Regions from separate parts of the Nocardioides sp. BE266 genome, predicted to be linked through region 2. Evidence: riboswitches for the same ligand, from Rfam matches in the RefSeq annotation. Region 2 holds a riboswitch; each other region holds the start of a gene.
What was found. Region 2 has a riboswitch for cobalamin ahead of J2X46_RS04380 (VWA domain-containing protein). Riboswitches for the same ligand answer to the same signal wherever they lie in the genome.
Positions count from the first base shown of each region.

Region 1: it holds a riboswitch for cobalamin, as region 2 does, so the genes downstream of both, J2X46_RS21990 ((2Fe-2S) ferredoxin domain-containing protein) here and J2X46_RS04380 (VWA domain-containing protein) in region 2, are expected to answer to the same signal.
Region 3: it holds a riboswitch for cobalamin, as region 2 does, so the genes downstream of both, J2X46_RS21765 (hypothetical protein) here and J2X46_RS04380 (VWA domain-containing protein) in region 2, are expected to answer to the same signal.

Region 1 is NZ_JAURTI010000010.1:28,878-39,266, reverse strand. Features, by position in the region: gene J2X46_RS22005 (TIGR00366 family protein) at 1-1,146, opposite strand, end outside; gene J2X46_RS22000 (amidohydrolase) at 1,206-2,813, shown strand; gene J2X46_RS21995 (hypothetical protein) at 2,818-2,946, opposite strand; gene J2X46_RS21990 ((2Fe-2S) ferredoxin domain-containing protein) at 2,943-3,323, opposite strand; cobalamin riboswitch at 3,376-3,504, opposite strand; gene J2X46_RS21985 (inositol monophosphatase family protein) at 3,523-4,293, opposite strand; gene J2X46_RS21980 (protein adenylyltransferase SelO family protein) at 4,290-5,756, opposite strand; gene J2X46_RS21975 (GFA family protein) at 5,797-6,210, shown strand; gene J2X46_RS21970 (peptide chain release factor 3) at 6,233-7,798, opposite strand; gene J2X46_RS21965 (DNA polymerase ligase N-terminal domain-containing protein) at 7,860-8,207, shown strand; gene J2X46_RS21960 (PASTA domain-containing protein) at 8,208-9,224, shown strand; gene J2X46_RS21955 (DUF4386 family protein) at 9,436-10,146, opposite strand; gene J2X46_RS21950 (NAD-dependent epimerase/dehydratase family protein) at 10,177-10,389, opposite strand, start outside.
Region 2 is NZ_JAURTI010000002.1:17,329-27,717, forward strand. Features, by position in the region: gene J2X46_RS04380 (VWA domain-containing protein) at 1-1,837, opposite strand, end outside; cobalamin riboswitch at 1,909-2,045, opposite strand; gene cbiE (precorrin-6y C5,15-methyltransferase (decarboxylating) subunit CbiE) at 2,064-3,269, shown strand; gene J2X46_RS04390 (AAA family ATPase) at 3,483-5,450, opposite strand; gene J2X46_RS04395 (hypothetical protein) at 5,555-6,088, opposite strand; gene J2X46_RS04400 (hypothetical protein) at 6,322-7,023, shown strand; gene J2X46_RS04405 (hypothetical protein) at 7,254-7,751, shown strand; gene J2X46_RS04410 (hypothetical protein) at 7,974-8,741, opposite strand; gene J2X46_RS04415 (hypothetical protein) at 8,919-9,890, opposite strand; gene J2X46_RS04420 (hypothetical protein) at 10,126-10,389, shown strand, end outside.
Region 3 is NZ_JAURTI010000009.1:131,167-141,555, reverse strand. Features, by position in the region: gene J2X46_RS21780 (ATP-binding cassette domain-containing protein) at 1-1,269, opposite strand, end outside; gene J2X46_RS21775 (energy-coupling factor transporter transmembrane component T) at 1,266-2,375, opposite strand; gene J2X46_RS21770 (hypothetical protein) at 2,372-3,376, opposite strand; gene J2X46_RS21765 (hypothetical protein) at 3,403-5,085, opposite strand; cobalamin riboswitch at 5,159-5,298, opposite strand; gene J2X46_RS21760 (terpene cyclase/mutase family protein) at 5,391-6,749, opposite strand; gene gatB (Asp-tRNA(Asn)/Glu-tRNA(Gln) amidotransferase subunit GatB) at 6,973-8,451, opposite strand; gene gatA (Asp-tRNA(Asn)/Glu-tRNA(Gln) amidotransferase subunit GatA) at 8,472-9,986, opposite strand; gene gatC (Asp-tRNA(Asn)/Glu-tRNA(Gln) amidotransferase subunit GatC) at 9,986-10,285, opposite strand.

The sequences.
Region 1 (10,389 bases), on a different contig from region 2:
CGAGGGGACGAGCAGGCCGAGGAGCGCGGTGTAGAGCGCGATCACCACGGCGAACGCACCGCCTCCACCGATGCTGGTGAACAGGTCGGCGAGGTGTTCCGACACGGTCACCCCACCGCGACCGTCGGCACGGGTGAGGACCGCGGCCATGGCGGCGTACAACGGGAACTGCACGAGCACGCCGGCGGTGGTCGGGACGGCCTTGGCGACCGCGTTGAGGAAGCCGCGCGGGGTGCCGTGGAGGACGAGGCCGAGGATCAGGAAGACCATGAGGTAGCCGTTGAGGCTGCTGATCACGCTGAGGAACGGCAAGGTCGCGAACTGCTGGACGAGCCAGCCGAGGGTGAGCAGGCCGACCAGGACAGGCAGCACGCGGGAGTACTCCAGCCACTCGCCGGGACGGGTGCGCTCGGCCATCGGCGCGACGTCGTCGGAGAGGTCGACGCCCATGTCCTCGGCGGTCCTGATCGCCTTGCCCTGCGGCGCCGACGCCCACGCGATGACGACGCTGAGCGCGATCAGGATCGCGGCCATGACGAGCGACTGCCAGGTGAGGATCGTCGTGCCGAAGTCGAGCACGCCGGTGATCTCGAGCAGCTCCGGCGGCAGCGACGCGGGCGTCGCCTGGAGCTGGGCGGCCGACGACGAGAGGCCGAGCGCCCAGACGGCACCGAGGCCGAGGTACGCCGCGGCACCGAGCGCTCGGTAGTCGGTGCGCAGGTCGGGGCGGCGTGCGATGGCGCGCGCGAGCAGGCCGCTGAAGACGAGGCTGAGGCCCCAGTTGAGCATCGACACGAGGCACGACAGCAGGGCGACGAAGGCCACCGCGCCGCGCGGGCTGGACGGGTAGAGCGCGATCCGCTCGATCACCTTCGCGACCGGCGGCGAGGTCGCGACGACGTACCCCGTGAGCACGACCATCGCCATCTGGAGCGTGAACTGGGCCAGGTCCCAGAAGCCGCCGCCGAAGGTCTCGGCCACCAGCACCGGGCTGGAGCCGTTGACCATCGCGGCCACCGACACCAGCACGACGCCCGCGAGGGCGAAGACGTAGGCGTCGGGGAACCACTTCTCGGTCCACGCTGCGCTGCGCTGGGCGAGGCGGGCGAGGCCGCGTTCCTCGTTCGTACCCGAGATGGTCGACATGGCTCACGAACGTATCGGGCTGCTGCCCCGCACGCGTCGGGGGGTGGAGGATGGCGGCCGTGAGCACGGTCTTCCGCAACGCGACGGTCTTCGACGGGCACTCCTACCTCGGCGCGGTCGGCGACGTCGTCGTCTCAGGCGGCCGGGTGGTGGCCGTTGGCGAGGACGTCGCGCCGGCGGGGGCGGGGGTCGTGGACGTCGGGGGAGCGCTGCTGCTGCCCGGCTTCACCGACGCGCACGTGCACCCCATCCAGGGCGGGCTCGAGCGGCTGGCCTGCGACCTCAGCGGACTCCCGGTCGACGCCGCGGCCTACCTCGCGCACATCAGGGAGTACGCCGCCGCGCACCCGCAGCTGGACTGGATCCAGGGTGGCGGCTGGGCGATGGCGGCCTTCCCCGGCGGCCTGCCGACCGCGGCCGAGCTCGACGCGGTGGTGGCGGACCGGCCGGTCGCGCTGGTCAACCGCGACCACCACGGCATGTGGGCCAACAGCCGCGCCCTGGCGCTCGCGGGCATCACCGCGGCGACTCCGGATCCCGCCCACGGGCGCATCGAGCGCGACGCCGACGGGACGCCGTCCGGGATGCTCCACGAGGGTGCGATGGACCTGCTCTCCGGCGTGCTCCCGGAGGCCGACGACGCGCAGATGTACGCCGGTTTCCTCGAGGGCCAGCGGTACCTCCACTCCCTCGGGATCACCAGCTGGCAGGACGCGATCGTCGGTGCCTACTCCGGCATGCGCGACGCCGGGCCGACCTATGCCCGGGCGGCTGCGAGCGGCGACCTGACCGCGACCGTGGTCGGTGCGCTCTGGTGGGAGCGTGACCGTGGGATCGAGCAGGTGGCCGACCTGGTCGCCAAGCGCGGGGACTTCTCCCGCGGCCGGTTCGCCGCGACGGCCGTGAAGATCATGCAGGACGGCGTGGCCGAGAACGGGACGGCTGCGCTCGTCGAGCCCTACCTCGACCGGTGCGGGCACGCGACCGGCAACTCGGGCATCTCCTTCGTCGACCCGGCCCGGCTGCCGTCGTACGTCTCCCGGCTGGACGGGGAGAGCTTCCAGGTGCACTTCCACGGGCTGGGCGACCGTGGCGTGCGCGAGGCGCTCGACGCGCTCGAGGGCACCGACCCCGCGCGGCGGCACCACGTCGCGCACCTGCAGCTGGTGCACCCCGACGACGTCGCCCGCTTCGCGCGGCTCGGCGTCGCCGCGAACATCCAGGCGCTGTGGGCCTGCAACGACGACCAGATGACCGAGCTGACGATCCCGTTCCTCGGGCCGGAGCGGGCGGGGCGGCAGTACCCGTTCGGCGACCTCCACGCCGCCGGCACACGCCTGGTCGCCGGCAGCGACTGGCCGGTGAGCACTCCCGACCCGTTGGCTGCGATCCACACCGCCGTGCACCGGACGTCGTACGGCGACACGGGGGTTGCGGGCACCGAGCCGTTCCTGCCCGAGCAGGGCCTCCCGATCGAGGTGGCGTTCGCGGCCTACACCAGCGGCTCGGCCTGGGTGAACCACCGCGACGACGCCGGCACGATCGCCGTCGGCGCGGTGGCCGACCTCGTCGTGCTCGACGCCGACCCGTTAGTGACGCCCGACGAGATCGGCGCGGCGCGGGTCCGCTCGACCTGGATCGACGGGGAGTGCGTCTTCGAGGCCTGACCGGTCACGCCCCGTCGTGCAGCCGGCGGGTCCAGGCCGGGTCGTAGTCGGGGTGCGTCCCGTAGCCGACGAGCAGGATGTGGCCGGCACCGCGACGTCCGGCCGGGACGGGGGAGGCGCCTGCGCGGCTCACAGGACCACCGCATCCGGCGTGGGACGGAACGGGGACCGGCGCAGGCTCTCGGGGAGGTCTGCGACGCCCGGCCCTCCGGCACCGACCCAGTCGGCGATCGCCGAGGTTTCGTGCCGTCCGTTGAGCCGGCCGAGCCAGACGGGGCGGGCGCCCGAGCGTCGGGCCTCCCGCGACGGGCTGACCACGACGACGTCGGAGCGTTCGCAGGGTCCGAGGCAGTCGGTGACCCGCAGCGTCGCGCGGTCGCCGAGCATCGTGCGCAGGGCGTCGAGCCGGGCGGCGTGGTCGACGCCGGGTCGCTTCTTCGTGGTGCCGCAGCAGCAGCCGCGGCAGACCGTGACGGTCGGGCGGTCGCCCGTGGGCAGGGGTGCGTCCATTCGTGCAGCGCTCCATCTCTCGTGGAATCGTCAGGTGTGCATGGGACGCAGGCGGTCTCCTGACTCCTGGGTCGAGCGCTGTTCCCGGCCTTCCCGGACCTGACGGTCCAGTGGCGTCGTCGGGCGCAGCTCCCCAGTCACAGTGGCGAGGACCGTGTCGGGCTTGCACCGACTTCCCGGTCTGCGTCTCGCGGGGAGTCTACGGGCGGTGCCGGGCGACGAGCTGCAGGAGGGTCGCGTGGGTCTCGGCATCCGCGGCGGCGACGAGACCGGGGCCGGTGTGGACGGGTGCTCCGTCGAAGTCGCTGACCACGACGCCGGGCGCTGCCTCGCACAGGGCGATGCCCGGCGTGAAGTGCAGGCTGCCCTCGAGGCGACCGTCGGTGACGTACGCCAGTCGCCGCCCGGCCGCCACCCAGGCGAGTGCGAGCGTGGTGGACTCCACCCGCGGCGCGAACGTCGCCCGGAAATCGGGGTCGGCGGCGAGCTGGGCACCGACGAACGGGCGGTCGAGCGGACCGTCGGCGTTGATGTTCACCAGTCGGTTGGCGGGCGCAGCGTGCTCACGGCCCAGGACGCCGAAGGCACCGTCGTCGGCCCAGTAGACCTCGCCGCTCGGCGGGTGGGCGACCGCCGCGACACTCGTCGAGCCGCCGACGACCAGGGCGACGTTGACCGAGAACAGGGGAGTGAAGGCGGCGAAGTTGAGGGTGCCGCACAGCGGATCGACCAGCCAGGTGCGGTCCCGCGCACCGCTCACCTCGCCCAGCTCCTCGCCGACGAAGGCGTCGTCGGGGCGGGCGGCACGGATCACGTCGAGGATCGCCTGCTCGGCCTCGACGTCGGCGGCGGTCGCGAAGTCGGTGGCCGACTTGGCCTGTCGGGTGAGCTCGGAGCCGTACATCCGCTGCAGCACGGCCGCTCCCGCACGCGCCGCGCGGACGGCGACGTCGAGGTCGGTGTCGCTCACGTGCCGCAGAAGGTCTGGTAGCCGGTGCCGAAGGACTCCGGCGCGGGCTCGGCGAAGCGCTCCTGCCCCGGGCGGACGTCGTACGGCTGCGAGAGGACGTCGAGGAGCTGGTTCAGCGGCGCGAGGTCGCCGTCGGTGCCGGCCGCCAGCGCCTCCTCGACGAGGTGGTTGCGAGGGACGTAGGCCGGGTTGACCCGGTCCATCGCCGCCGCGTCGGGGGAGAGCGCCAGCCAGCGCTCCGCCCAGGCGTCGTACGCCGCCAGGTCGAGCACGAGCCCACGCGCGGGTGCGGCGTCACCGCGGGCCGCGTCACCGAGGCCGCGGAAGAACGACGTGTGGTCGACGTGGTTGTCGCGCATGAGCGTGACGAGGTCGGCCACGAGCGCCGAGGTGACGGCGTCGGCCAGGCCCTCGGGCAGGCCGAGCTTCGCGTGCATGCCCGCCTTCCACGCGTCGGAGTAGAGGTCGCGGAACTTCTCGAGCGAGGCCACGGCGAGGGCCACCGCGTCGTCCTGCTCGTCGGCGAGGAGGGGGAGGAGCGCCTCGGCGAAGCGGGCGAGGTTCCACTCCGCGACGACCGGCTGGTTGCCGTAGGCGTAGCGGCCGCCGGTGTCGATCGAGCTGAAGACGGTCGCCGGGTCGAAGGCGTCGATGAAGGCGCACGGGCCGTAGTCGATGGTCTCGCCCGAGATGGTCATGTTGTCGGTGTTCATCACGCCGTGGACGAAGCCGACGAGCATCCACTGGGCGACCAGCGACGCCTGGGCTGCCACCACGGCCTCGAAGAGGGCGAGGTGGGGCTGCTCGGCGTCGGCCGCCTCGGGATGGTGCCGCGCGATGGCGTGGTCGGCGAGCCGGCGGAGCAGGTCGAGGTCGTCGGTGGCGCGGGCGTACTGGAAGGTCCCGACCCGCAGGTGGCTGCTCGCGACCCGCGCGAGGACGGCGCCGGGCAGCACGACCTCGCGGTGCACCTCGCGGCCGGTCGCGACGACAGCCAGCGACCTGGTCGTGGGGATGCCGAGGGCGTGCATCGCCTCGCTGATTACGTACTCGCGCAGCATCGGGCCCACGGCGGCGTAGCCGTCACCGCCCCGGGAGAACGGCGTACGGCCCGAGCCCTTGAGGTGCAGGTCGCGCAGGCGCCCTTCACCGTCGCCGAGCTCGCCGAGCAGCAGCGCGCGGCCGTCTCCGAGGCGCGGCGAGTAGCCGCCGAACTGGTGGCCGGCGTAGGCCTGGGCCACCGGGGTCGCGCCCTCGGGGACGCGGGTGCCGGTCAGCAGCCCGACGCCGTCGGCGGTGCGCAGCCAGTCGGGGTCCAGGCCGAGGTCGCTCGCGAGGGCGTCGTTGAGCACGAGCGGGCGCGGCTCGGGCACCTCGGCGGCCTGCCAGGGGAGGGCCAGCTCGGGGAGGTCGTCGGCGTACTGGTGGCCGAGGTCGACGGCCGGGACCACGCGCGTGTTCACGTCGTCGACGATACGGGCCCCGGCGTAGCAGGATCGCGCCATGTCGTCAGATGCCCCTCCGGCTCGCGGCCGCTGCCTGTGCGGTGCCGTGGCGTACGCCGTCACCGGGCCGCTGCGGCCGGTGGTCAACTGCCACTGCGAGCGGTGTCGCCGGTTCACCGGGCACCACATGGCGGCGACGTCCGCCGCGCTGGCCGACCTCTCGCTCACCGACCCCGGTGGCGACCTGGCCTGGTACGCCGTCGACGGCGCGGCGTACGGCTCCTGCCGCCGGTGCGGGTCGTCGTTGTTCTGGCGAGCCGACGACGCACCGGAGCGGTGGTCGATCTGCGCGGGCACGCTGGACCCGCCGACGGGGCTGACGACAGTCGAGGCGTGGTGGGTGTCGCAGGCCAGCGACTACGCGACGCGGCCCGACCTGCCCGAGCGCGCCACCGAGTTACCCAGCGTCTGATCCAGCGTCTGAGGCAGCGTGGTCAGGCGCCGCCGGCGGGCAGCGCCTCGAGCATGATCTCGGGGTTGTCGCGCGCGGTGACCTGGGCACGCCACTGGTCGACGAACAGCGCGAGGTGCGTGCCGTCGCTGCGCTGGAGGACCTCGACACCGCGCTTGCCGGCGAGGGCGGCGGCGCCGGCGGCGTCGGTGCGGCGGGCGACCTGGTAGTCGAGCCGGGAGAAGCGGATGGGCGAGTTGAACTCGTTGGTCATCCGGTCCTCGACGACCTCGAACTGCATGGGGCCGACGGCGGCGAGGACCGGGTTCTGGTCGCCGCGCAGGTCGGAGCGCAACACCTGCACCACGCCCTCCTGGTCGAGCTGCTCGATCCCGCGGCGGAACTGCTTGTAGCGACCGATGTCGCCGGCGCTCGCGGTCACGAAGTGCTCGGGCGCGAAGCTCGGGACCGGTGGGTACTCGATGGCGTCGCCGACGTACACCGTGTCACCGACCCGCAGCGCCTGGGCGTTGACGAAGCCGATCACGTCGCCCGGCTCGGCGGTCTCGATCACGGTCGTGTCGCGGCCGAAGACCGACTGGGCGAACTTCGTGGTGAAGGGGCGGCCCGTCGTGGCGTGGGTGACGACCATGCCGCGCTCGAAGGTGCCGGACACGACGCGGGCGTAGGCGAGGCGGTCGCGGTGGGCGTTGTTCATGCCGGACTGCACCTTGAAGACGAACGCGCTGAAGTCGTCGTCCACCTCGCGCACGGTCCCGTCGACGCCCGCGGTGGGGCTGGGGTCCGGGGCGATGTCGAGGAGCAGGTCGAGCAGCTGCGCGACGCCGAAGTTCTGCAGGGCCGACGCGAACATCACCGGGGTGGTCTCGCCGGCGAGGAAGCGGGCCTGGTCGTGGTCGGCCTCGTCGAGGGTGAGCAGCTCGTGCTCCTCCTCCGCGACCTTCCACTGGTGGGCGTCGGTCTCCTCGACCTCGTCGGGCGCCATCCGCTTCTCGGGTGCGCGCGTCGCGCCGCCGGCGGTGCGGGTGTACTTCACGAACTCGCCCGTACGGCGGTCGATCACGCCGCGGAAGTCGCCCGCCTCGCCGACCGGCCAGGTGAGGGGAGTGGGGCGGAGCTTGATCTTCTCCTGGATCAGGTCCATCAGCTCGAGCGCCGACAGGCCGGGGCGGTCCCACTTGTTGATCACCGTGATCACCGGGATGCCGCGGAGCGCGCAGACCTTGAACAGCTTGAGGGTCTGCGGCTCCAGGCCCTTTCCGGCGTCGACCAGCATGACCGCGGAGTCGACGGCGGAGAGCACCCGGTAGGTGTCCTCGGAGAAGTCACTGTGGCCGGGGGTGTCGACGAGGTTGATCACGTGGTCGCGGTAGACGAACTGCAGCGCGGCCGAGGTGATCGAGATGCCGCGCGCCTTCTCCATCGCCATCCAGTCCGACACGGTGGCGCGGCGGTCGCCCTTGCCGTGGACGGCTCCGGCCTCGGTGATCACCCGCGCGTGCAGCGCAAGCGCCTCGGTGAGGGTCGACTTGCCCGCGTCGGGGTGGCTGATGACGGCGAACGTACGGCGGGGGCGGGTGTCGGGCACTGCGTGAATCTACCGGCGAAGGGCCCGCATCACCGACTTCGCGATGGGGCACGATGGCGGCGTGAAGCCACGCTTCGTGCTGCACGACCACCGCAAGCCCCGACCGCACTTCGACCTGCGGCTCGAGGAGGACGGCGTGCTGCGGAGCTGGGCGGTCCCCAAGGGCCTGCCCGACGATCCCGCACACGACCGCCTCGCGGTGGCCGTCGACGACCACGAGCTCGAACACGTCGACTACGAGGACGAGCACAAGTCCATCGCCGACGACGGCACCTGGGAGGAGCACGACCGCAACGACCGGCGCCTCGTCTTCACCCTCCACGGCCGCTCGGGGTCACGCCGCTACGCCCTCATCCACACCGGGGACGAGCAGTGGCTGCTGCACCTCCTGAAGGACCAGGGGCGGTAGATGGACCTCCAGGACTACCGGGATGCGCGCCACCGGAGACTCGTCGAGATGGCGACCGAGCTCGGCGTGCCGGCGGACCGCGCCGCGGCGGTGGTCGACCGCGTCATCGAGGACCAGCGACGCCGCATCCTGCGCTCCGCCGACCCCGACCAGGTCGTCGTACCCGCTCTGCGGGAGGAGGTGCTCGGTCGGCGGTCCCGCGGCCCCTTGCTCGCCGTCGTCGTGCTCGTCGCCGGCGTCGCGGCGGCCTTCGCGGTCGCGATCCTGACCGGACCGCCCGACCGCGAGAAGGTCGAGCGGACGTCCGCGACGGTGCCTGCTCTCCTGGGCCTCACCTCCGCCGAGGCTGTGAGCGAGCTGGGCCGCGCCGGCATCTCGTCGCGGGTCGACCCGGTGCCCCAGTGTGATCCGGCCGGGCAGGTGCTGGGGTCGGTGCCACCGTCCGGCGACACGGTCCGGCTCGACGAGGTGGTGGTCGTCATGGCGACGGCGACCCCGTCGTGGAACTGCCCTGCCGACTCCGCCGCACGCGCCCAGGCGTGGGCCTTCCTGCGCTTCCTCGTCTCCGGCTCGGCCAGCCCGCGCCTCGCACCCGAGGTGCGGCTCTACGTCGACGGCAAGTCGGCCGGGACGGCCGACGGGACCCACGCGGCCGCCGCGCCCGACTGGCGTTGGCGCGTGCGCGACCCCGTCGTGGCCTACGCGGTTCGCCCCGTCGCCAACGACCTCGGACAACCGGTCGTCTCGATCACCAGCGGACCACCACCGCCCACCACCTGCGGCCTCCCCACGACGATCCCCGCCGGTGTCGCTGACGCCCCTACCCGGGTCGTGCTCACGGTCAGCGGTGCCGGCCCTGGCGATGGACCGGATCCAGGGTGCCAGCTCACCATCGACCTCTTCGAGGACGACCACGGAGGCATCGTGGTCGTCTCGCTGACCTTTCCGGGCGGCAGTCGTCTCGGTCCGCCGGCCTGGGTCCTGGCCCGCGACGACCGGGACGCACTCGACGACTGACCGCTGGCGTGCACGGTGGGTGGTCGAGACCGGCTACGCACGAGCGCGGTATCTGTGACGCGCTGTGTACGTCACCACGACCGCAATCGGCTTCGGGCCCACGTGCCGTCATCAGCACGAGCCGCACCTCACCCACCGACAGGCCCTTGGTTTCGACACGCTCGCTGGCGCTCGCTGCTCAACCAGCGGGGGAGCGACTGGCGCTCGCTGCTCAACCGGGGGGCGTGTGGCACGGGCGGCGGGCGAGGACGTACGCGACCAGCAGGAGCCAGAGGCACCAGAGGACGTAGCCGGCGAAGTTGGTGAGCGACGCGGGCTCGAGGAGCGGGATGACGACGCCGGTGGCGATGAGGGCGGCGGCGACGTACCCGAGGCGGGTGAGCCAGCGACCGAGGAGCGTGCGGAGGGCGTAGGCCACGAGAACCGTGAAGGTCGCGGTGAGGGCGTAGCCGACGGTCTCGCCGATCACCTTGCCGAGCACGGTGTGCAGCAGCTCGAAGCGGTCCTCGGCGGCCGCGCGGCGGGCCGGGTCGACGGCGTCGTCGCTGACTCCGGGCACCAGCAGCACCCAGCGCTGGAGGCCGACGACCTGGACGACGGCCGCTCCGATCCCCACCCCAGCGATGAGACGGCCGACGGTCCCGCCGGCGAGCCGGCCGAGCCAGATGCCGGCGGGTGCCATCAGCGCGGCGCTGACGACGAGCACGCCGAACCAGGCGCGCACCGCGGTCTCGTGGTCGCGGTAGAGGGCGAGGATGTCGGCGGTGGGCTCCTCCAGGATCTGGGGGTACTGGAAGATCGAGCCCAGCGCCGTGAAGCCGGCGATGGCGAGCGCCGAGGCGAGGGCGAGGGCTGCGGCGGCACGCCGCGATTCCGTACGACGCTCAGCGCGCGTGGTGGCGTGGGTGGCGGTGCTGGTCATGGCGGGGCTCCTTCGAGGGGTTCAGCGGTTTCAGTGGGCGGGGACGGTGGCGCGGTCGCGGTACCACGCGAGGGTGGTGGCGATCGCCTCGTCGAGCGGGGTGGCGGACAGGCCGAAGGCGCTGCGGAACTTCGCGTCGTCGACGACCCACGGCTCGGAGAACTGGTAGAGCGTGTGGAGGTACTCGCGCATCGCCGGCTGGAACAGCCCGAGCCCGCGGAGCGTCCACGCGCCGGCGGCCAT
Region 2 (10,389 bases):
CCGCCTTCCGGCTGCGGACGACGGGGTCGTTGCCGTGGGTGGCGCGGCCGTCCGTGATCACGATGAGCAGCGGTCGCCGTCGTGGGTCGCGCACCTTCTCGACCCGCAGCACCTCCGCCGCGGTCAGCAGGCCCTCGGCGAGGGGGGTACGCCCTCCTGCCGGCAGGTCGGCGAGGCGCTTGGCCGCGATGTCGACCGAGTGGGTCGGCGGGAGCGCGACCTCCGCGGTGTCGGCGCGGAAGGTGACCAGCCCGACCTTGTCGCGGCGTTGGTAGGCGTCGAGCAGCAGGCTGAGGATCGCGGTCTTCACCTGCTCCATCCGCTTGCGCGCGGCCATGCTCCCGCTCGCGTCCACGCAGAAGAGCACGAGGTTGGCCTCCCGGCCCTCGCGTCGTGCGGTGCGGAGGTCGGTGTCCTCGAACCTGATCCGGCCGTCGGTCCTACCGCGGCTCTGCTGGTGTGGTGCCGCTGCCCGGATCGTCTCGACCAGGTGGAGCCCGCCCTTGCCCGTCGGGTCGGACCCGACGCGTCCACCGTTGGTCGTCAGGGCCCGCGACCGCTTCCCCGACTCACCCGCGCCGGTCCCGGTGACCTCGAACCGCCGCACCTTGTACGGATCCGCCGCGCCCACAATCTCAGTTGGTCGAGTAGCCGACGAGGAACGAGGAGGCGTATCGAGACCCTCCTCGCGATCCGTCGGTTGAGCAGGGCGCTCCTCGTGATCCGTCGGTTGAGCAGGGCGCTCAGCGTGATCCGTCGGTTGAGCAGGGCGCTCAGCGTGATCCGTCGGTTGAGCAGGGCCCTCCGGGCCCGTGTCGAAACCAGGATCATCCGACCCGTCACCCTCCGGCTCCGGAGGCGCAGGCGGCTCAGGCTCCGGCTCCTCATCGCCGAGGATCTGGTCCAGCAACTCCTCATCCAGCCCAGGCGCATCGAACGGGTTCCGCCTCCGCCGGTGCGGAAGCGCGAGCAGCGCAGCCTGGCGGATGTCGGCCCTCGTGATGAAGGTACGACCGTGCCAGGCGGCGTGCGCGATCGCCGTACGTGTGGTGACGATGTCGGCGCGCATGCCGTCGACCTCGAAGGCGGCGCAGACCTCGGCGACCTTGGTCAGCACCGCGTCGGTGAGCTCGACCTCGGGCAGCAGCTTGCGGGCGGAGGCGATCCGGTCGGTCAGCGCGCGCTCGGCGTCGGCGTACGACTCCACGAACGCGTGCGGGTCTGCGTCGAAGGCGAGGCGACGGCGTACGACCTCGGCGCGCAGTTGAGGGTCGCGCGGTGCGGCGATCTCGACGGTGAGGCCGAAGCGGTCGAGGAGCTGGGGGCGGAGCTCGCCCTCCTCGGGGTTCATGGTGCCGACGAGCACGAAGCGGGCGGCGTGGGCGACCGAGACGCCGTCGCGCTCGACGGTCGAGCGGCCCATCGCGGCGGCGTCGAGCAGCAGGTCGACGAGGTGGTCGTGGAGGAGGTTGACCTCGTCGACGTAGAGGATGCCGCGGTGCGCGCGGGCGAGGAGGCCGGGCTCGTACTCGGCGACGCCGTCGGCCAGCACCTTGGAGAGGTGCAGCGAGCCGAGCACGCGGTCCTCGGTGGCGCCGACGGGCAGCTCGACGAGGCGTACGGGTCGGGTCTCGGTCTCCGCGTCACGCGGCCAGGTGCCATCGGGCGAGGTGTCGCCGGGGGCGCTGGAGAACCGGTCGCCGGCGACCACCTCGATCGGCGGTAGCACGGACGCGAGGGCGCGGACGGTCGTGGACTTGGCCGTGCCCTTCTCGCCGCGCACGAGGACGCCGCCGACCTCGGGGGAGATCGTGGTGAGGATCAGGGCGAGCGTCATGTCATCAGATCCGACGACGGCGCATAGGGGGTACTGCAGTGGCATGGGGGCTCCCGCTCTCGTTGCCAGGTTGGAACTGACTGGCGGGAGGCCGGTCTTCGGACTTCCGAGGTCGTGCCTCGGTCACCGCAGCGGGCCCTGTGCCGGAATCTCACCGGCTTCCCAGATTCTCCCCAGACTTCGGGGCACCTCTCGCCTTGTGCGCGTCACGATAGCGTCTGCGGCCATGTCGTCCACTGGTGTGCCCACGGAGATCGTGGTCGTCGGGATCGGGGCCGACGGGTGGGCCTCTCTTTCGCCGTCGTCGCAGGCCCTGGTGCGCGAGGCGTATGTGCTCTGGGGCGGCTCGCGGCACCTGTCTCTGGTGCCTTCCGTGCCGGGCCAGACGCGGGTCCCGTGGCCGTCGCCCTTGGCCTCTGAGCTGCCTTTGCTGCTTGCCGAGTACGCCGGTCGACCCGTCGTCGCGTTGGCCTCCGGCGACCCGTTGGTCTCCGGGATCGCGACAACCTTGCTCGAGTACGGCGCCCCGGTGCGGGTGGTGCCGGCGGTCTCGTCGGTGTCCCTGGCTCGGGCTCGGATGGGGTGGTCGTCCTCGTCCTGTGCGGTGGTGACGGTGGTCGGTCGGTCCGTGTCGTCCGTGCTCCGCGAGTGTGCGCCGGGGCGGCGGTTGCTGGTGCTGTCGTCGGACGCCTCGACCCCTGCCTCGGTCGCTGCGCTGCTGACCTCGTCGGGCTGGGGTGCGTCCTCCATGACCGTGCTCGGCGACCTGGGCTCGTCGTCGGAGTCCTCGGTGTCTGGTGATGCCTCATCATGGTCGGCTTCGTCGCCGGCTCTCAACGTCATTTGCATCGAGGTTTCTGGAAACGGCCTCGCTTCCTGGGCGCCTGGCCTCCCCGACCCGGCCTTCGAGAACGACGGCCAGCTCACCAAGCGCGACCTCCGCGCCTCCGCCCTCGCCCGCCTCATGCCCACCCCCGGCCAACTCCTCTGGGACGTCGGCGCCGGCGCCGGCTCGGTCGGCATTGAATGGATGCGGTCGCACCCCACCTGCCGCACCATCGCCATCGAGTCCGACCCCGAGCGAGCCGCTCGCATCGCGCGCAACGCTGAGGCCCTCGGCGTCCCCGACCTCCAGGTCGTCGAAGGCCGCGCCCCCTCAGCCTTGGATGGCCTCGAAGCTCCGGACGCCATCTTCATCGGCGGAGGGGTGACCCGGGAAGGCGTCCTCGACACCTGCCTCGCCGCCCTCAAGCCCGGCGGCCGCCTTGTCGTCCACGGCGTCACGTTGGAGACCGAGACGTTGCTAGCCAAGGCGTCCGCCGACCACGGCGGCGAGCTCACCCGCATCAGTGTCGAGACGGCCGCGCCTGTGGGGACGTTCACCGGCTGGAGCCCAGCACGGGCAGTCACTCAATGGGCGCTAACGACGTAGGTCCAAGTAGGTCTTCGACCTAGGGCACCCCGCCCAGAATGCTGCGTCGGCACGTGTCGCGTTCTCGTCCGACCGTGGGCGCCGACTGCTCTCTTATGGGGCGACAGCTCCGAAGAATCCGGCGGTTGATCGAGCTCGTCCCCTCCGGTCGGTCTAGTTGCGGGAAGTAGGCCGCGAGGCGATCACGCAACCCAGGCTTCTTGAGCGGCCTTGTCAGATGTTCACGGTGCCGTTGAGCTGTGAGAACAGCGCCGCGAACTGCTTCACCGTCTTCGGCTTGATCGATTCGAAGAACTCTTCGCGGTGATCAGTCAACGCGTGGGCCGGCACTGCGTGATCAAACGCTCCGCGGACACCCGTGATCTTCTTGATGATGGGCTCATCGGTATTGGGCAGGTCCGAGGCCTTGACGTCTTCGTTGAAGGCCCAGTTAAACAGCTTCAGGTAGTCGGCAACGTCGAACAGATCCTCGATGTCTGCGTTCGACGGCAACTTGTCGAGGTCGGAGCACACGACGATTGCATCTTCGCCGACCCCGTTGTGCCGCGCGGCCTTCTGGATTCTTTGCAACTTCGCGTTGGTCCGATCGCCATCAACGAGCGCCGTCACGGCGAGACGTCGTCCAAGCAGCGCCACGAAGGCTGGCATGTTGTCGATGCCGCCAACCGGCAGGATCGCCAGGCGTGGGTCGAGGCCATGGTTGTCTCCTTCAGGCTTGACGAGGAGGTACTCCGTTAGCCGCTGCAGGTAGACGAAGTCACTGCTGCCCTCGACGAGCAGGTGCTGCCCAGAGCCAATGAAGAGATGCTGGCTAACCGAATAGCCGAGTGCCGACTCCACCGGGAGCATCGTGGAGGGATCCGCGCTCAAACTGATCGGCGTCACGACGACTCCTTGGTCGGGATCAGATCGAGTTGCTCGATCGTGAACCCCACGTAGCTTCTCGTACTTGGTCGGGTCGACCATGTGTTGCGAGTGAGTCGTGTAGATGGTCTGCTTTGACGAGCCGAGCTCCTCGAAGATGAAACGCACGAAGTCGCGCTGGGCATCGCCGTGAAGACTGGTACCTGGCTCATCGAGCAAGACGATGATTGGACTCTTCGAGTGCTGGTACTCACTGAAGGCGGCGAAGAACGAGAAGAACCACTGGAACCCAGTGGAACGCGTTGAAAAGTTCGTCTCGACGTTTCCGTGGCGGCCGTCGCGCAGTTCGATCTTGAGGATGCGGTGCGGGCGCTCCACGCCATCAGGTTCCTCCACCATGATGCTGTCAGTGTCGAAGATGACGTCGAGGTCATTGTTCTGACGCCAGTACTCGAATACGTGCTGGCTGAGGTCGACGCTCGCCGCTTGAAGTTCCGCCTTCCGACTGTCGTAGTCGGAGTCCATGAAGTCCTGCGGCCTCTCGCCCGCGTGCGCGAGCAACGCGACTACCGAGCGCTCTCGGTCGGTGAGTGGTTTGCCAGCCGCGATCTTTGATGCGAGGTCGTTGAGGTCTGTTTCTCCGGGAAGCACGTTGTAGGAAGAGAAGTAGAAGAACTTTGGGAGCCGATCCCACACGGTGTCGACTTGTTCCTGCTCCCACCCGCCTTCGAGAAAGCCGTACTTGTTAAGAGCTGTGCCGAAAGCCGTCATCGCCTTTGCGCGCAAGGGCTCATCGGCGTCCTTGAGCGATTTTGCCTGCTCCTTCGCGACCGACCTTGCATCGACAAGGTCCTCGCAGGCAGTGAGGGCATCCAGGTCGTCGCCCGTGATTTCTACGTCCGCCGCAGCCTGAACAATCACGTCGGCATCGTCATAGGAGAACCAGATCTCAGCGTCGTTGTCGTAGTCTCGAGACGCATGCACACTGACATTCTCGGGAATACGCACACCAAATGTCCCCGCGAGGGCGTCAATGTCAGCTGCATCCAGTGCAAATGTTGCTTGGATAGGCCGTGTCTCAGACAGCCCAGAGTTCGCGCGGCGGTCGCGGGCAAGTCGCCACCGCGGATACTCCTGAGTCATGTTGAACTTCAGGCTGGTTCCGTTCGCGGGGTTTAGTCGGTGCGGTGCCTTAAGGACGGTGGTCTTCCCGGACTCATTCTTCCCGACAAGGCAGGTGACGTCATCCTCGATATGTATCTCTTGGTCTTCGACGAAGTTTCTGAATCGCCGGACCGTTATACTGGTCAAACGCATTATTGCTGCTCCTCAATGAAAGAATCAGTTTGGCAACAGGCAAACTTCCCGGCGAGCATAAGCGGAACCACCGACAGTCCGGCGCCACTCGACGAGAACCGACATCAACTCGCAGCCGTCATTGCCGGGGACACGAGCTGTGCCTGTGCGGCTTCTTCGAAGGCGTTCAGGGCGGCGGCCCGAGGTGCCTGGAACTTGGCTTGGATGTCTTCATCGCTAGGGCGGGGATGGTAGGTCCGCGAAGCGTTCATTAGCGCCTCTGCTGATGGCGCGAGAGCCGGGTGCAGCAGGCGGATGAGTGCCAATGCGCGGCGGCACTCTTTGAGCGCCGCCTCGATGCCCTCAAAAGCTCGCCCGCGCCTGTCGAAAAGGTCCTGTCGCCCGTTGCCGTTGCCGGTCTGCCGGCTGACCATGAGCTCCAAGTTGGTGAGACCTAGGTCTTGCTGGGCGACCCAGAGTGCGTCGCAGCCGCCCCAAAACTGCGCGATGAGAGCGTGCAACTCGTCTCGGCGCTGCAGCCCCTTGCTCGCCTCAATCTGCCTAGTCGCCACAACGGTCGCTGCCTTGGCGCCCACGAGCGCGCCAATCACGGCTCCCACTAGGCCGCTCAAGAGATTGCCCAGCGCCGCAACGTCCACAGCTGGTCCCCCCTTTTCGTCTTGTGGGACGCTACAACGTGGAGGGGATCTGGACTCCACATTCATGCGTATGCGAAGGACGCGGGGTCGGCCAGTGGCGCTCAAACGTTCGGGCGGCGACCGGCATTCCGCTTGGAAGTTCGACGAGCTGCGTGATGCCGAGACCGCGTCTTGGGTTCACGACAGCATGGATCACGAGTCAGGCATCGCTACGCCGTGCAACAGTGCCCTTCGTGACTGCCGAAGAAGCACCAAGCACTGACGCCAGCGGCGGCAGACAGACGGACTCGCCTGAAGGTCGAACGTACCTTCTCGAAGGCGTGTTGGGCTCAGTGCTGATTCTCGGTCCCGCGATCTGCGTCGGTGTCGCAATGGATGCTAGGTGGGGATCCATCGCCGAATGGGTTGCAGGTCTGGCAACGGTCGCAGCCTTCCTCGCCGCAGTGCTAGCGGCACGTTTTGCCGCCCGGGCACTCGAAATTGAGCAGGATCGCGAGAGGGATCGGCAGAACGCGATCATTCGAGAGCAGGCCGTACTCGTCGCTGCATGGATCGAAGTTGACTACATCAAGAGCTTGGCCGGAGCGCGCGTCCACGCGAAGACGATGACGTGCATCTTGCGTAACGCGTCGCCCGTTCCGGTTCATGACGTCGAGGTTCGCGTCTTGCTTGATGCGGCAGATGGAGTGGGTCGGAAGTTGATTGGGACGGTGAAACTCGCAACGCTCCCCCCATCCACAGACCCCATCTCGGAGCGGATAGCGCCATTTCAGAGGACCGACCCGATCGCCGCCGTGCGGGAACGAGCCGATGTGCCGGCTCTTCGTTGTTCAATGGACTTCACTGATTCTGCCGGGACTCGATGGTTCAGGGGGGCCAATGGTGAGCTCGAAATTGACCAGGACTACGACCCTCTGAAGCAAGGAGGTGCGTAGGAGCACGCATGGCGTGTCGGATGTGGCTCCGGACTGCGTCTTTCCGCCGCCTAACAGCGTGCCGCGAGGTGAGTTGCCTCTCTTCATCCGCACAGCACTATAGGGAGGCCAAGAGACCGGGATGCCAGTCGAGTCGTTCTTTAGCCCGACGTCTGGCCAGTCGGCGTCTCCAAGGTTCGCTGAGTTCTTCGTCTCTGCCGTTTGAGGCCTGGGGTCATAACGTGGGCTTTATGGCTTGCTTCGAGGAATGCGGCTGCACTTGTTACGAGTGGCCGGGGGACGCCGTCTTCGACTCCGCGATTGAGCGGGAGACCCGCATCAACATCACCCTGCGCGGCCTAGTCGAGACGCACCCGGGGTGGTACTCGGAGGGGGCGGACGGGATAGCCAACAACGATGTGACGTGGATCGGCCTCAGAAATGTGCCTGGTGTATACGTCCTATGGCAGCAGGCTGACTACTGCTCAGAACACAATGCTGACCACCTGCGGGCGTTCTACGTTGGCAAGGCCGGCAAGAACATTGAGGCCCGCCTCAAGGTTCATCAGGGCAAGAAGCAGATCAACGACATCCTCAGTACCCAGGTCTCGATTTGGCAGGGACCTAACCGCCTCGCCAAGTACATCGAGCAACTGCTCTTGGACTCATTCAGCTTCCCGCTCAACGGCTACGAGACGGGTGGAACCCTACCGTTGTGTCATCACATCCTCCCGGCCGCATGGAACTAGGGGTCATCGCTCCTCGGGTAGTCATGCCCGTCCGGTTGCGAATGGCCTTGAGTCACTTCGCCGCGTACCGTCCGGCGCGCGACATTGCGCCGCGTCCGGCACGGCAACGTGCCACGGCACGCATCTGCCGTGTATGGCGCGCCGCGCGCCTGCGCTCAGCACCAAGTGGTATCCATTCAGACCCGATCTCAGTTCGTGCGGTTCGTAGTAGTGCGGGCCGGCTTAGCTCGCTCCCGCCGGAAGAGGTTCCGGCTTGACGAGGTCAAGACCGCTGAGATGCTTGTCCAACCGCTTCGCCATTGGCCGGAACGTAGCGAAGGTCAAGCCGCCCGATGCGATGCCCCCGATCACAGGCACGAACTTGGCGACTCCGTTCGCGAAGATCTGCTTCGTCATTCGAGCGCCGAGTAGACCAGCCACCTTCTTGACTATGGGATAGACGGTTCCCTGTGTGAGCGCCTTCTGCGGAAGCTTCTTGACGACCTGGCCAGCCATCATGGCTGAGACCTTTGTAATCCCGGTCTGGGCTGTCTGAACGCCGAACATGACGCCGATGAAGAGTGTGAGTAACCCTGCCGTCGCCTCGTCGAGCTCCTCGTCGTCGGCGAACAAGTCGGGCCAGCTGTGGATGTAGGCCAGCTTCTGCGTGATGCGAATGACGTGCCCGAAGTACTGCGCCACGTCGGCGGGCACCGTGCCTGCCATCGCCATGCCACCGGGGATGCCGGCTGCCGCTGAGATTCCGGTGACCTTGGCTGTTTCGAAACGGATCGAGGTCCTGGCTACCTTCTCGATCACGCTGCGCGGGATCCCCGCCGCGGCTGGCGTTTGGGCAATCGCTTGAGCGATCTGTTCCTCAGAACAGTGCCGCTTCAAGGCAGTGCGGAGGTAGGCGGACCGGTCGATTCGGACACCTGGCAGCCGAGCTGACGCGTCGAGAATCTGCGTGAACTTCGTGCTGGCGACTTCAATCTCGTTGCTCCCCGTCATGCCCCGGATCGTAGTCACGGGGTGCGACGTCACGCTGGCGATCAAGTGACACGAGCGCGTTGCACGTTTCTCTGTGAGGATGTAAGCGCTTGCGCGTGTCCCATCTCGCCACAGGGAGGCAGACGTACCGCTTGCGATCCGTTCGTGCGTCAATCCGCCGCGTGACGGCAGCGAGCACTAGACCTTCACTTGGATCTTCTTGTACCGGGAAAAGCGAAGCTCGAGTCCGAACTCCTCACCCTCGAGCGTGAGTGCCCGGCCGTCGGTGTGACCGCCTTGCCACAACCAGGGAAGGACGAACCGAGTCGCGTCGTCCGGCGGCATGCTGTCGATCTCCGCAAGTGCGCGGTCGCGGAGCGCTTCGAGCGCTTCCGGATTCTGAGCGCCGACGCCTCGTTGGCGACCGTCGGCGGCAGTTGCGCGAGCGAGATCCAGCAACACAGGTGGACCCCCCTTTGAGACGTCTGTCTCCCGTTCGGAGACCACCCCGCGCTCCGTGGCAGTGGGAAGGTCGGGGCGTGGCAAGCCCAACACCACCTGGCGCTGCTCCGTGGGCTCGAGCAGGCTCAGGTTGCTCACGACCGAGGCGACCATCTTCACGTACGCCTCCACCTCTGAGCGTTGGTCGTCGCCCCAAGCGCTATCGACGAGGGGGAGGACGTTTTGCCAGGTGAGGTGGCTGTATCGCTGGCCCTGGAGCAGGGCTGGGGCGGGCTTGGTCAGAGGACCGGTGATATAGGTCAGATCCAGGTTGCAGCCGGGGTGTGCCGCGGCGGCGAGCCTCAAGTAGTACGGCAGTTGATCGGCGCGGTGGCTGCCGGCTTCCGTCTTCAGTTCGATGACCCACACGCGGTCATCAGATAAGACGGCCCAGTCCGGCCAGCCGTTCGCCGCTTCGTCCTCGAGCTTGGGTAGCAGGTACTCATCGATGAACACCTCTGGAGAACTCGACGATCCATCAGTGGCGTGAGAACCGTGAGCTGCTTCATCCAAGAGTTCGAGGAACCGTCGCCCCGCAGCGCCTGGTGACCGCGGCGTGTTCCACGGTGGCGCCTCGCCGTCGAGGATCAGCGTGGTGAGGAGCCGCTGGAGATACTCCTCGCGGCCCAGCTTCAGTCGTCCCCACAGGGCTGTCGGGCTTTCCCACATGCCGGCAGCGTAGGCCCGCGCCCTGACACTGATGTCGTAGCTCCGCGTCACTTCGCCGCCGGGCTAGCGGACGCCGACGAATTCCGCGAACGCCACACGATCCGCGCAGTCATCCCGCATCCTGTCGGATGTGAAGCGGGGTCAGGATCTCAAGGGAAACCCATCACTCTTGGCGGGGCGACCGTCGGCGCCTCGGTTCGCCGAAGGCAAGAAGTGCAGATGGTGCGACACGCCCGTGTTCGCCAGCCAGATGCCGAAGCCGCTCGGGCGCGGCAATTGGTCCCACGGCTCTGGCTGCGTCAGCGACCCAAAGCCGTTCGAGCTCGAGCGTGTGGCGGTGCGTCGGCTGCGGGACCGGGGAGTCGACGATGACCGCGACGCGATCTTTGCCGAGGTGGAGGCCATGCGGTTAGAACGCGACGCGCAACTGCTCGCGTACCTGGCTCACAGCATGCGCCCGGGAATTGGTGACCAGGAATGGGAGCAACTCAACCGGTCA
Region 3 (10,389 bases), on a different contig from region 2:
CACGATCGCCAGCGCGAGCGCGAGCCGCTGACCCTCGGACAGGTCGCGCGGGTGGCCGTCGGCGCCGATCCCGGGAGCCAGTCGGTCGAGCAGGCCGCGGCAGGTGCCCGGGGCGACGTCGGCGCCGCTGTCGGCCGCGGCGCACTCCTCGGCGACGGTCTCGAGGTAGAGCAGGTCGGCAGCGGTCTGCGGCACGAGCCCGACGTGCGTACGACGCTGGGCCGCGGACAGGGATGCCGGATCGTCGCCGGCGATGTTCAGCGTGCCGCCGCGACGCTTCCCGGACCCCTGGAGGGCCCAGATCAGGCTGGACTTGCCCGAGCCGTTGCGGCCCATCAGCACGGTCACGGCGCCCGCGCGCAGGGTCAGGTCGACCTCGCGCACCGCGACGGTCGCGCCGTGGACGACGGTGAGGCCGCGGCCCTCGAGGACGGCGTCCCCCGGGTCAGTGGCGATCTGCTCCGGCGCGGTCAGGGCGGGGAGCGACCTGGCGTGCCGACGCGCGTCGCGCACGGTGAGCGGCAGCGGCTCCCAGCCGGCGAGGCGGCCGAGCTCGACGAGCGGCGGGGCCACCGGCGAGTCGGCCAGCACGACCGCGGGACGGTCGACGCGGATGCCGCCGTCGCCGGTGACCAGGCAGATCCGGTCGGCGAAGGGCACCACGCGCTCGAGCCGGTGCTCGGCCAGCAGGACCGTGAGGCCGAGGTCGTGGACCAGGCGGGTGATCGTGGCGAGAACGTCCTCGGCGGCGGTCGGGTCGAGCGCCGAGGTCGGCTCGTCGAGCACCAGCACCCGCGGGTGCGTGGTGAGGACCGCGCCGATCGCCACTCGCTGCTGCTGCCCACCGGACAGGGTGCGCAGGTCGCGCGCCCTCAGGTCGGCGATGCCGAGCAGGTCGAGCGTCTCCTCGACGCGGCGGCGCATCGTCTCGGGCGCGATGCCGAGCTGCTCCATGCCGTAGGCGAGCTCCTCCTCGACCGTGTCGGTCACGAATCCCGCCAGCGGGTCCTGGCCGACGTAGCCGACGAGGTGGGCGCGCTCCCGCGGCGGCTGCTCGACGATGCTGGTGCCGTCGAGCAGCACGTCGCCGGTGAGCTCGCCGCCGGTGAAGCGCGGCACCAGACCGGTGACCACGCCCAGCAGCGTGGACTTGCCGACGCCCGTCCGCCCGGAGACGAGCACCAGCTCGCCCTCCTCGAGGGTCAGGTCGACGTCGCGCAGCACCTCGTGCCGGTCGTAGCGAAACCCGATCCCGCGCAGCTCGATCATGCGGCCACCTCACGGACCAGCGCCGTCGACGGCACCGGCGTCGCCACGCCCGGGACGAGGCCGAGCAGACCGACGGCGAGGGCGAGCGGGGAGAGGTACGGCGTCACGTCGACGGCCGGGTAGGCGACGGCCACCTGGCTGCGACCGAACCACCAGCCGAGGACGGCGACCGCGAGCCCGACGCCGACGGTGACGAGCTCGGGGGTGCGCCACGAGTCGGGGCGGTAGCGGGTGCGCTGGACCCGTCGGCCTGCGCTGCTCAGGCCGACGACTGCCGCGACGACACCCGCCCCGAGCATCGGCATCGCGAGGAGACGCGGCGCGGTCGGGTCGAGCCAGGCGTAGGTGCCGACGCAGATGCCGGTGAGGGCGAGTAGCAGCAGCGACCCGGTGGTCCATCGCTCGCGCAGGGTGGCGCCACCGGAACGTCCGTAGCCGCGGGTGTCCATGCCGGCCGCCAGGGCGAGCGACCGCTCGAGGGCGTCCTCGAGGACGGGCACGAGGAAGCGCCGGAGCCGGCCCACGCCGGTCGTCGTACCCCCGCGGAGGGCCTGCGCGGCCCGCACCCGGCGGGCGCTGTCGGCGAGCTGCGGGAAGATCGTCACGGCGACGACCATCGCGGTGCCGATCTCGTAGAGCGCGGGCGGGACCGAGGCGAGCAGCCGCTTGGGGTTGGCGAGCGAGTTGGCCGCCCCGACGCAGAGGATGATCGCGGCGAGCCGGAGGCCGTCGTACAACCCGGCGAGGAGCGCCTCGCTGGTGACGGGGCCGAGCAGCCGGATCCCGGCCGCCCAGTCCGGCAGCGGGACCTCCGGGAGGTCGAGCAGCACGTGGCCGACCGCTTGGCCGCCGAAGAGGATGCGGAAGACGACCCGGGCGACGATCGTGACCGCCGCGAGCAGGGCGTAGAGCCGGAACGAGCGACCGAACGGGTGGCCCGAGCGTCGTGCCATGACCACCACCGTCGCGGAGCCCATGATCAGGAGCAGCAGCAGCGGGTTGGTGGTCAGCGAGGCTGCCGTGGCCAGCCCGATCGCCCAGGTCCACCAGGCGATCGGGTGCAGGTCACGCGGCAGTCCCCACACGGACGACGCCGATCCGGTCACGGCGCCGAGGATCCCCGTCGCCGGCGCGCCACCACCGCGCTCGCCACCCCGGCGAGGGCGACCAGTCCGACGATGCCCCAGGTGACCGCCGCCGGGATACGGGTCGGCTCGTCGGCCTCCGGCCCGCCTGCCTCGGAGGACGCACTGGGCGTTGAGTCGCTGGGAGACTCAAGGGCAACGGACGGCTCGTCCGAGGGGTCGCTGGACGCTGAGTCGCTGGGAGACTCACTGCCCTTGGTGGGCTTCTTCGAGGGCTTGCTGGACGGTGAGTCGCTGGGAGACTCACTGGCCAGGGGCGACTCGGAGGGGGTGCTGCTGGGCGTCCCGGAGGGCGAGGTCGACGGGCTCGGTGACGAGGTCGGCGAGCTGCCGCCGCCCTTGCCGCCACCCGTGCCGCCGGACCCTCCGGACCCACCCGAGCCCGAGCCCGGGTTCGTCGGCGACGAGGTCGGGGACGAGGTGGGCGACGACGTGGGCGAGGACGTCGGGCTCGGCGAGGCCGGCGCGACCGGTGGGGCGACGGACGGTGCGGCGGGAGAGCCGCCACGGTCCTGCTGCCACGCCCAGCCCACCGAACCTCCGGCGGGGACGGTCTGGCCGCCCACGCCGGAGGACGCGTAGGTCCACGAGCCCGACGAGCCATCGGACCACCAGAGGCCCCAGTAGGCGTTGGCGGGCGAGGCGTTCACGCACGGGTCGTTGGCAGGTACGTCGTTGACGCGGCACACGAAGCCCGGCTGGCGGGTGGCGTAGCTGATCCTGACGCCCACCGAGGCGAAGACCGCCGCCGCGCTCTTGCCGCCACCATCCGGCGCGCACGTCGTCACGGTGCTCCCGCCGAGCTCGCGGTAGTCGACGACGACGCTGACACCTCCCGACGAGGTGCAGGTAGCCGCACCCGCAGACGCGACGTAGGCCGTCGGTGCGAGCCCCAGCGAGAGGGACAGAGTCGCTCCCCCGCCCACCAGACCAGCGGCCAGGAGGGTGAGGGGGCGCAGCATCCGGTGTGCGCGAGCCTGGGTCGAGATCACGCGCGCTTCAGCCAGAACTTCGTGCTGGCCGGCTCGGCGCCCGACGTCCGCTGGACGGCGACGACGCGCAGGCGCATCGTGCCCAAGGCCGAACGGGCGGCCTTGGTGAGCTTCAGCGTGACGTCGGCGGTCGTACCGGGCGTCACGGTGTAGGCCTTCTTGGCCAGCAGCAGCTCGCGCTTCTTGCCGTTGGCGAGCTTGACCTTGCCGGCCGAGCGGACCTTGAGCGTTCCCGCGCAGGCGACGTTCGACTCGCACGCGACCGAGAGGGTGAAGCGGTTCCTCGTGACCTTCTCCACCCTGGCCGCGGCGAGCTTGCCGACGGTCGGCGGGGTGGCCGTGGCCGCGGTGGTGGCAGACGACGCACCGGACAGGGTGGTGAGCGTGAAGGTACGCGCGCCGACACCGGCCGGCAGGTCGAAGGACACCGGCACGGTGCTGCCGGTGCCGGTGACGGGCTTTGCCACGGAGCCAAGGGTGACGCAGGCCGCCTCGCCCTGGCCGAGGCCGGTGACGTTGACCGTGACGGTGCTCCGCTCGACCGCGGAGGCCGGGGCGGAGAGTCCGAGCGTGCCGTTCGCGGCCGGAGCACTGGCCAGGGCCGGGAGCGCCTGGGCAGTGGCCCGGCGGTACTGGTCGCGCGCGGCCGCGGCGATGCCGCTGGTGCGGGCGGCGGCGAGGATGCTCGGCTTGTAGGCCACGCCACCGTTGTCGGCCGCGAGCTTCGTCGCGCACGCGGCAAGGTCGGCGATCTGCACCGCTCGCAGCCAGGTGGCCGCCTTCGCCGCCGCTGCCGACTCACCCGCGCGGGACAGGGCCCAGCCGGCGAGGCCGGTCGTGTTGGCGTTGTAGCCCTCGGACGCACCCGCGCTGAACGAGCCATCGGCGGCCTGCTGGCCCTTCAGCCAGTCCGCGGCGAGCGCGGCCGCGCCGCGCGCGGTCCGGGAGGCGCCGGGGGTGTCCAGGATGTTGATGACGGCGAGTGCGGTCGTGTCGACGCTGCCGGTGTCGGCGCTCGTGCAGCCCTGCTGCGTGTCGGCCTTGTCGCCGTTGAGCTGGGCGCGGAAGAACCCGGCGTCGCACTGCTGGTCGAGCAGGAAGGTCGTCGCATCGGCGGCGCGCGTTGAGGCCGCGGTGGTCAGCGCCCGCGCGGCGAACGACTGGCCGATCACGTTGACGAAGTCGGAGTCGAAGGGGTCGTTGGTGTCGACGCCCGCGTCCTCGAGGCGGCCGACCAGCGGCGCGGAGGAGGAGACCAGGTCCTCCAGGCGCGTCACCTGGTCGGTGCCGTTGAAGTCAGTGGCGTCCTTGCCCGTCGCCTGCGCCACGCTGACCAGCTTGGCGAGGCTGCCGGCGTACACACGGTTGGGCGCGAAGGTGCCACCGGTCGCCCACGAGTCAGAGACCGGCTCGATGGCGTCGACGATGCTCGACGCGGTGGCGTCCTTGCCCACGGCCTTCAGCGCGAAGGCGAAGTCGGCGGAGAGGCCGTAGTCGTTGAAGCCGCCGAACTGGTCGTTGAAGACCAGGCCGTTGGTGAGCTGGCCGCTCAGCCAGGTGGCGCCGGCCTGGACCGCGCGGTCGGCGGTCGGGCTGGTCGGGAGCGGCGCGGCGTATGCCGGCTGCGTGAGAGTGGTGGCGGCCAGCGCGACGGCGGCCAGTCCGGAGAGGAGCTTCATGGTCCCTTCCCTCGCTGCGACAGCGAGGGCGCCGGTCGGGACCGTCTACCCGCTGCATTCCTCGACAGCGATGGTGATCAAGACGCGTCGAGGCGGGTGTTCCGGCTCGCACGGGATCGCTCCCGTGCCCACGGTTGCGGGTCAGCGCCGGTGTCGGACCGGCTTTCCCCAGCTCGGGCGTGTGTGGTGCCGACCCGGGCGGGTGCGGCGTGCGAAGCGTAACCCCGGCGCGCTCCGGGACGCACTTCGGCCCGGCGTCTCGGGACGCCGGGCCGAAGCAGGGTGCATCAGGTGGTGCTGGTGGGTCAGTTGCGGACCCGGAGCGACGTACGTGCCTCGTCGTCCGAGGTCTTCACGAGCCCGACGCGCCGCTGGTTGCCGGCGGGGAGCTGGAGCTTGCGGACGATCTTGTCGCCGGACTTCTTGCCCTTCACGCGCAGGAAGTCACCCTTGACCTGCATGCAGGCGCTCTCGCTCGGAGCCAGGCCGTACACGCGGAACTGGACCCGCTCGCCGGCGCGAGCCTGCTTGCGCACCGAGACGATCTTGAGCTTGTCCTTGCTCGCCGGGGCGAACTGCAGGCCGAGGATCGCCTGGGCCGTCGCACGACGCCACTCGTCACGCGCCTCGGCGGGAATGCCGGTGACGTTGGACGCCTTGACGCGGTCCTTGCGGTAGGCCACCGCACCGGTGTCCCTGGTCAGCGCCGTGCGGCACTTGTACTTGTCGACCGGCTGGTTCTTGCGCACCCAGAGCGCGGCCTTGAGGGCGGCGTCGCGGTTCTTCAGCAGGCCCAGCGCGTAGCCACCGATGGCCGTCGAGTTGGTGTTGATCTGGCTGATCGGCGCCGCGGCACGGATCGCGCCGCTCCCGCGCTGCCGGTCGGCGAGCCAGGTGCCGGCCTTGGCCAGCGCCCCCACCACCGCCGGGCTCTTGTCGCCCGACTCGATGAGGTTGATCACCGCGAGGGCGGTGGCGTCCGGGTCGGCCTCGCTGCCGGCGACGCCCTCCGTGCACGACTGGCTCGGCACGTCGGCCTTGTCGAAGCCTGCGCGGAAGTAGCCCGAGGCGCACTGCTGCTTGAGCAGGAAGTCGCGGGCGGCGCCGGCCTCGGTCGAGCCGGAGAGCGTCAGTGCGCGGACGGCGTAGGACTGACCGACCACGTTGGCGTTGTTGCCCGACTCGGACTTGTCGAAGATCCGGCCGGCGATCGCCGCGGCCTGCGGCTCGGCAGCCGGGTCGGCCGGCACGTTGGCCGTCCGCTCCTCGAGGCGGGCGATTAGGTTGATCCCGCCGTAGCTGATCGGGTTCTTCTTCGCCGTGCGGGCGAACGTCGCAGCCTTGGCCAGCGGACCGGCGTAGGACTCCTTCGTGCCGTCACCGACGTACTCGGCGATGCGCGGCTCGAGGGAGTTGTTGATGGCGGTCACGGTGCCGCCCTGGCTGGTGACGGTCGAGAGCGCCATCCCGGTGTCGATGGTGAGGCCGAAGTCCGGTCCGGACTTGCCGACGATGAGGCCGTTGCTGAGCTCACCGGCGATCCATTCCGCTGCGATCGTCGACGGCGTGCTGTCGGTGCCTCCCGCGGCCTTCGCCGCGCGGAGGGCGGGCGTCGGCTCGGCGGACGCCGGAGGCGCAGCGAGTACGCCGGCTCCGAGCGCCACGGTCGAGAGTGCGACCGCGGCCGATCGGATGGGTCGAATGCGATGGTGCATGACTTCCTTCCCGCTCGCCGAGGACCCCACGACGGCAGGTGCCGCCCAGTCCCCCGTGCTGCGAGCGTTGGTTGGTGATGTGACCAATGTGACTCGCAACGACCCTAACAAGTTGTCTAGACCGGGCGATCGGCGGCCGAATCAGACCAAAGTAGGGGGCCCCCAGGAAGGATCAGGACAGCTTCTCCAGGATCAGCTCGCGCACCCGACCGGCGTCGGCCTGGCCGCGCATCTCCTTCATCACCGCTCCGATGAGCGCACCGGCCGCGGCGACCTTGCCGTCGCGGATCTTGTCGGCGACGTCGGGGTTGGCGGCGATCGCGTTGTCGACGGCAGCACCGAGGGCGCCGTCGTCGGAGACCACGGCCAGTCCGCGCGCGGCGACGACCTCGTCCGGGGTGCCCTCGCCCGCGAGGACGCCCTCGAACACCTGGCGGGCCAGCTTGTCGTTGACGGTCTTGTCGTCGACCAGCGCCTGGATCCGCGCCACGTCTGCGGGAGTGATGGGCAGGTCGACCAGGTCGACGCCGTCCTCGTTGCTGCGGCGGGCGAGCTCACCGAGCCACCACTTGCGGGCGGCCTGCGGGGCGGCACCCTCGGCGATCGTCTCGATCACCAGGCCGAGCGCGCCGGCGCCGAGGGTGTCGCGCATCTCCATGTCACTGAAGCCCCACTCCGCCTGCAGCCGGGCGCGCTGGACCGTCGGGTTCTCCGGCAGCGTGCCGCGCAGCTCGTCGACCCACGCGCGGCTCGGCGCCACGGGGACGAGGTCGGGCTCGGGGAAGTAGCGGTAGTCCTCGGCATCGGACTTCTCGCGACCGCTGGTCGTGATGCCGGTGTCCTCGTGCCAGTGGCGGGTCTCCTGCAGGATCGAGCCGCCGCTGCTCAGGATCGCGGCGTGGCGCTGCATCTCGAAGCGAACGGCCCGCTCGACGGAGCGGAACGAGTTGACGTTCTTGGTCTCCGTACGGGTGCCGAGCACGCCGCTGCCCTTGGGCGAGAGCGAGAGGTTCACGTCGGCGCGCAGGTTGCCCTGGTCCATCCGGGCCTCGGAGACGCCGAGCGCCACGATGAGCTCGCGCAGCTGCGAGACGTAGGCCTTGGCGACCTCGGGCGCCTTCTCCCCTGCGCCGAGGATCGGGCGGGTCACGATCTCGATGAGCGGGATGCCGGCGCGGTTGTAGTCGACCAGCGAGTAGTCGGCGCCGTGGATGCGGCCGGTGGCGCCACCGACGTGCAGCGACTTGCCGGTGTCCTCCTCCATGTGGGCGCGCTCGATCTCGACGCGGAAGGTCTCACCGTCGACGTCGACGTCCATGTAGCCGTCGAAGCAGATCGGCTCGTCGTACTGCGAGGTCTGGAAGTTCTTCGGCATGTCCGGGTAGAAGTAGTTCTTCCGGGCGAACCGGCACCACTCGGCGATGTCGCAGTTGAGCGCGAGGCCGATCCGGATGGCCGACTCGACGGCCTTGCCGTTGACCACCGGCATCGCGCCGGGCAGGCCGAGGCAGGTCGGGCAGGTGCCGGCGTTGGGCTCGCCGCCGAACACGGCCGGGCAGCCGCAGAACATCTTCGACGCGGTGTTGAGCTCGACGTGGACCTCGAGGCCCAGCGCCGGGTCGTACGCCGCCAGCACCTCGTCGAAGGGCATGAGCGCGGTGTCGGTGGAGGTCACGACGAGACTCCTTCCAGGCCGGCGGCCTTGTCGAGCAGCGGGCCGCCCCAGGCTGCGGTGTGCAGCGCCTCGACCGCGGCGCCGACCCGGTAGACGCGGTCGTCGGCGAGAGCGGGCGCGAGCAGCTGGAGGCCGCTCGGCAGGCCGTCCTCGTCGGCGAGGCCGTTGGGCACCGAGATGCCGGGCACGCCGGCGAGGTTGGCCGGGATGGTCGCGAGGTCGTTGAGGTACATCGCCATCGGGTCGTCGAGCTTCTCCCCCAGCCTGAACGCCGTGGTGGGAGCGGTCGGCGAGGCCAGTACGTCGACCTGGGCGAAGGCGGCGTCGAAGTCGCGGCTGATCAGCGTGCGCACCTTCTGGGCCTGGCCGTAGTAGGCGTCGTAGTAGCCGCTGGAGAGGGCGTAGGTGCCGAGGATGATGCGGCGCTTGACCTCGTCGCCGAAGCCGGCGTCGCGGGTGGCCCGCATGACCTCCTCAGCGGACGGGTCGCCCTCGGGGACGACGCGGAGGCCGTAGCGCATCGCGTCGAACTTGGCGAGGTTGCTGGACGCCTCGGCCGGGAGGATCAGGTAGTAGGCCGCGAGCGCGTGCACGAAGGACGGGCACGACACCTCGACGACCTCGGCGCCGGCCTTGACCATCGCCTCGACCGAGTCGTTGAAGCGGGCCATCACGCCGGGCTGCCAGCCCTCGCCCTGCATCTCGGTGATCACGCCGACCTTCACGCCAGTCAGGTCGCCGGAGGCACCGGCCGTGGCGGCCTCGGTGAAGGAGGGCCACTCCTGCGCGATCGAGGTCGAGTCGCGGGGGTCGTGGCCGCCGATCACGTCGTGGAGCATGGCCGCGTCGAGGACGGTGCGGGTGACCGGGCCGGCCTGGTCGAGGCTGTTGGCCAGCGCGACGAGGCCGTAGCGGGAGACGCCGCCGTAGGTCGGCTTCACGCCGACGGTGCCGGTGACCGCGCCCGGCTGGCGGATCGAGCCGCCGGTGTCGGTGCCGATGGCGAGGGGTGCCTCGAAGGCCGCGACCGCGGCCGCGGAGCCGCCGCCGGAGCCGCCGGGGATCCGGTCGAGGTCCCACGGGTTGCGGGTCGGGCCGTAGGCGGAGTGCTCGGTGGAGGAGCCCATCGCGAACTCGTCCATGTTGGTCTTGCCGAGGATCGGCAGGCCGGCCCCGCGCAGCCGCGCGACGACGGTGGCGTCGTAGGGCGGGATCCAGCCCTCGAGGATCTTCGAGCCGCAGGTGGTGGGCAGGCCACGCGTGGCCAGCACGTCCTTGACCGCGATCGGTACGCCGTCGAGCGGGCCGCGTGCCTCGCCGCGGGCCCGGCGGGCGTCGGACTCGGCGGCCTGGGCCAGCGCGCCGTCGGGGTCGACGTGCAGGAACGCGTGCACCCGCTCGTCGACCTCGGCGATCCGGTCGAGGTGGAGCTGGGTGACCTCGACGGAGGTGACGTCGCCGGCGGCCAGCTTGTCGGCGATCGCGGCGGCGGTGGTGCGTGGGTCGCCCATCACGCCTCCTCTCCAAGGATCCGCGGGACGGAGAAGCGCTGCTCCTCGACGGCCGGGGCGCCGGAGAGCGCCTCCTCGGCCGTCAGCCCGGGCACCACGACGTCGTCGCGGAAGACGTTGGTCAGCGGGATCGCGTGCGACGTGGGAGGCACGTCGTCACCGGCGACACCGTTGATGGAGGCGACCGACTCGAGGATGACGCTCAGCTGGGGCGCCAGGTGGTCGAGCTCGGCGTCGGAGAGGTCGATGCGGGCGAGCATGGCCAGGTGGGCCACCTCGTCCCGGGAGATCTCAGGCATGCGGGCAATCCTAGGTCCACGCCCCGCTCGCCCACGCGGCCGGTCGGGACCGGCGTCCTGATCGTCCCGGGCGCCCGGGATCGCGGGCCCATGTGCCGGGAAGT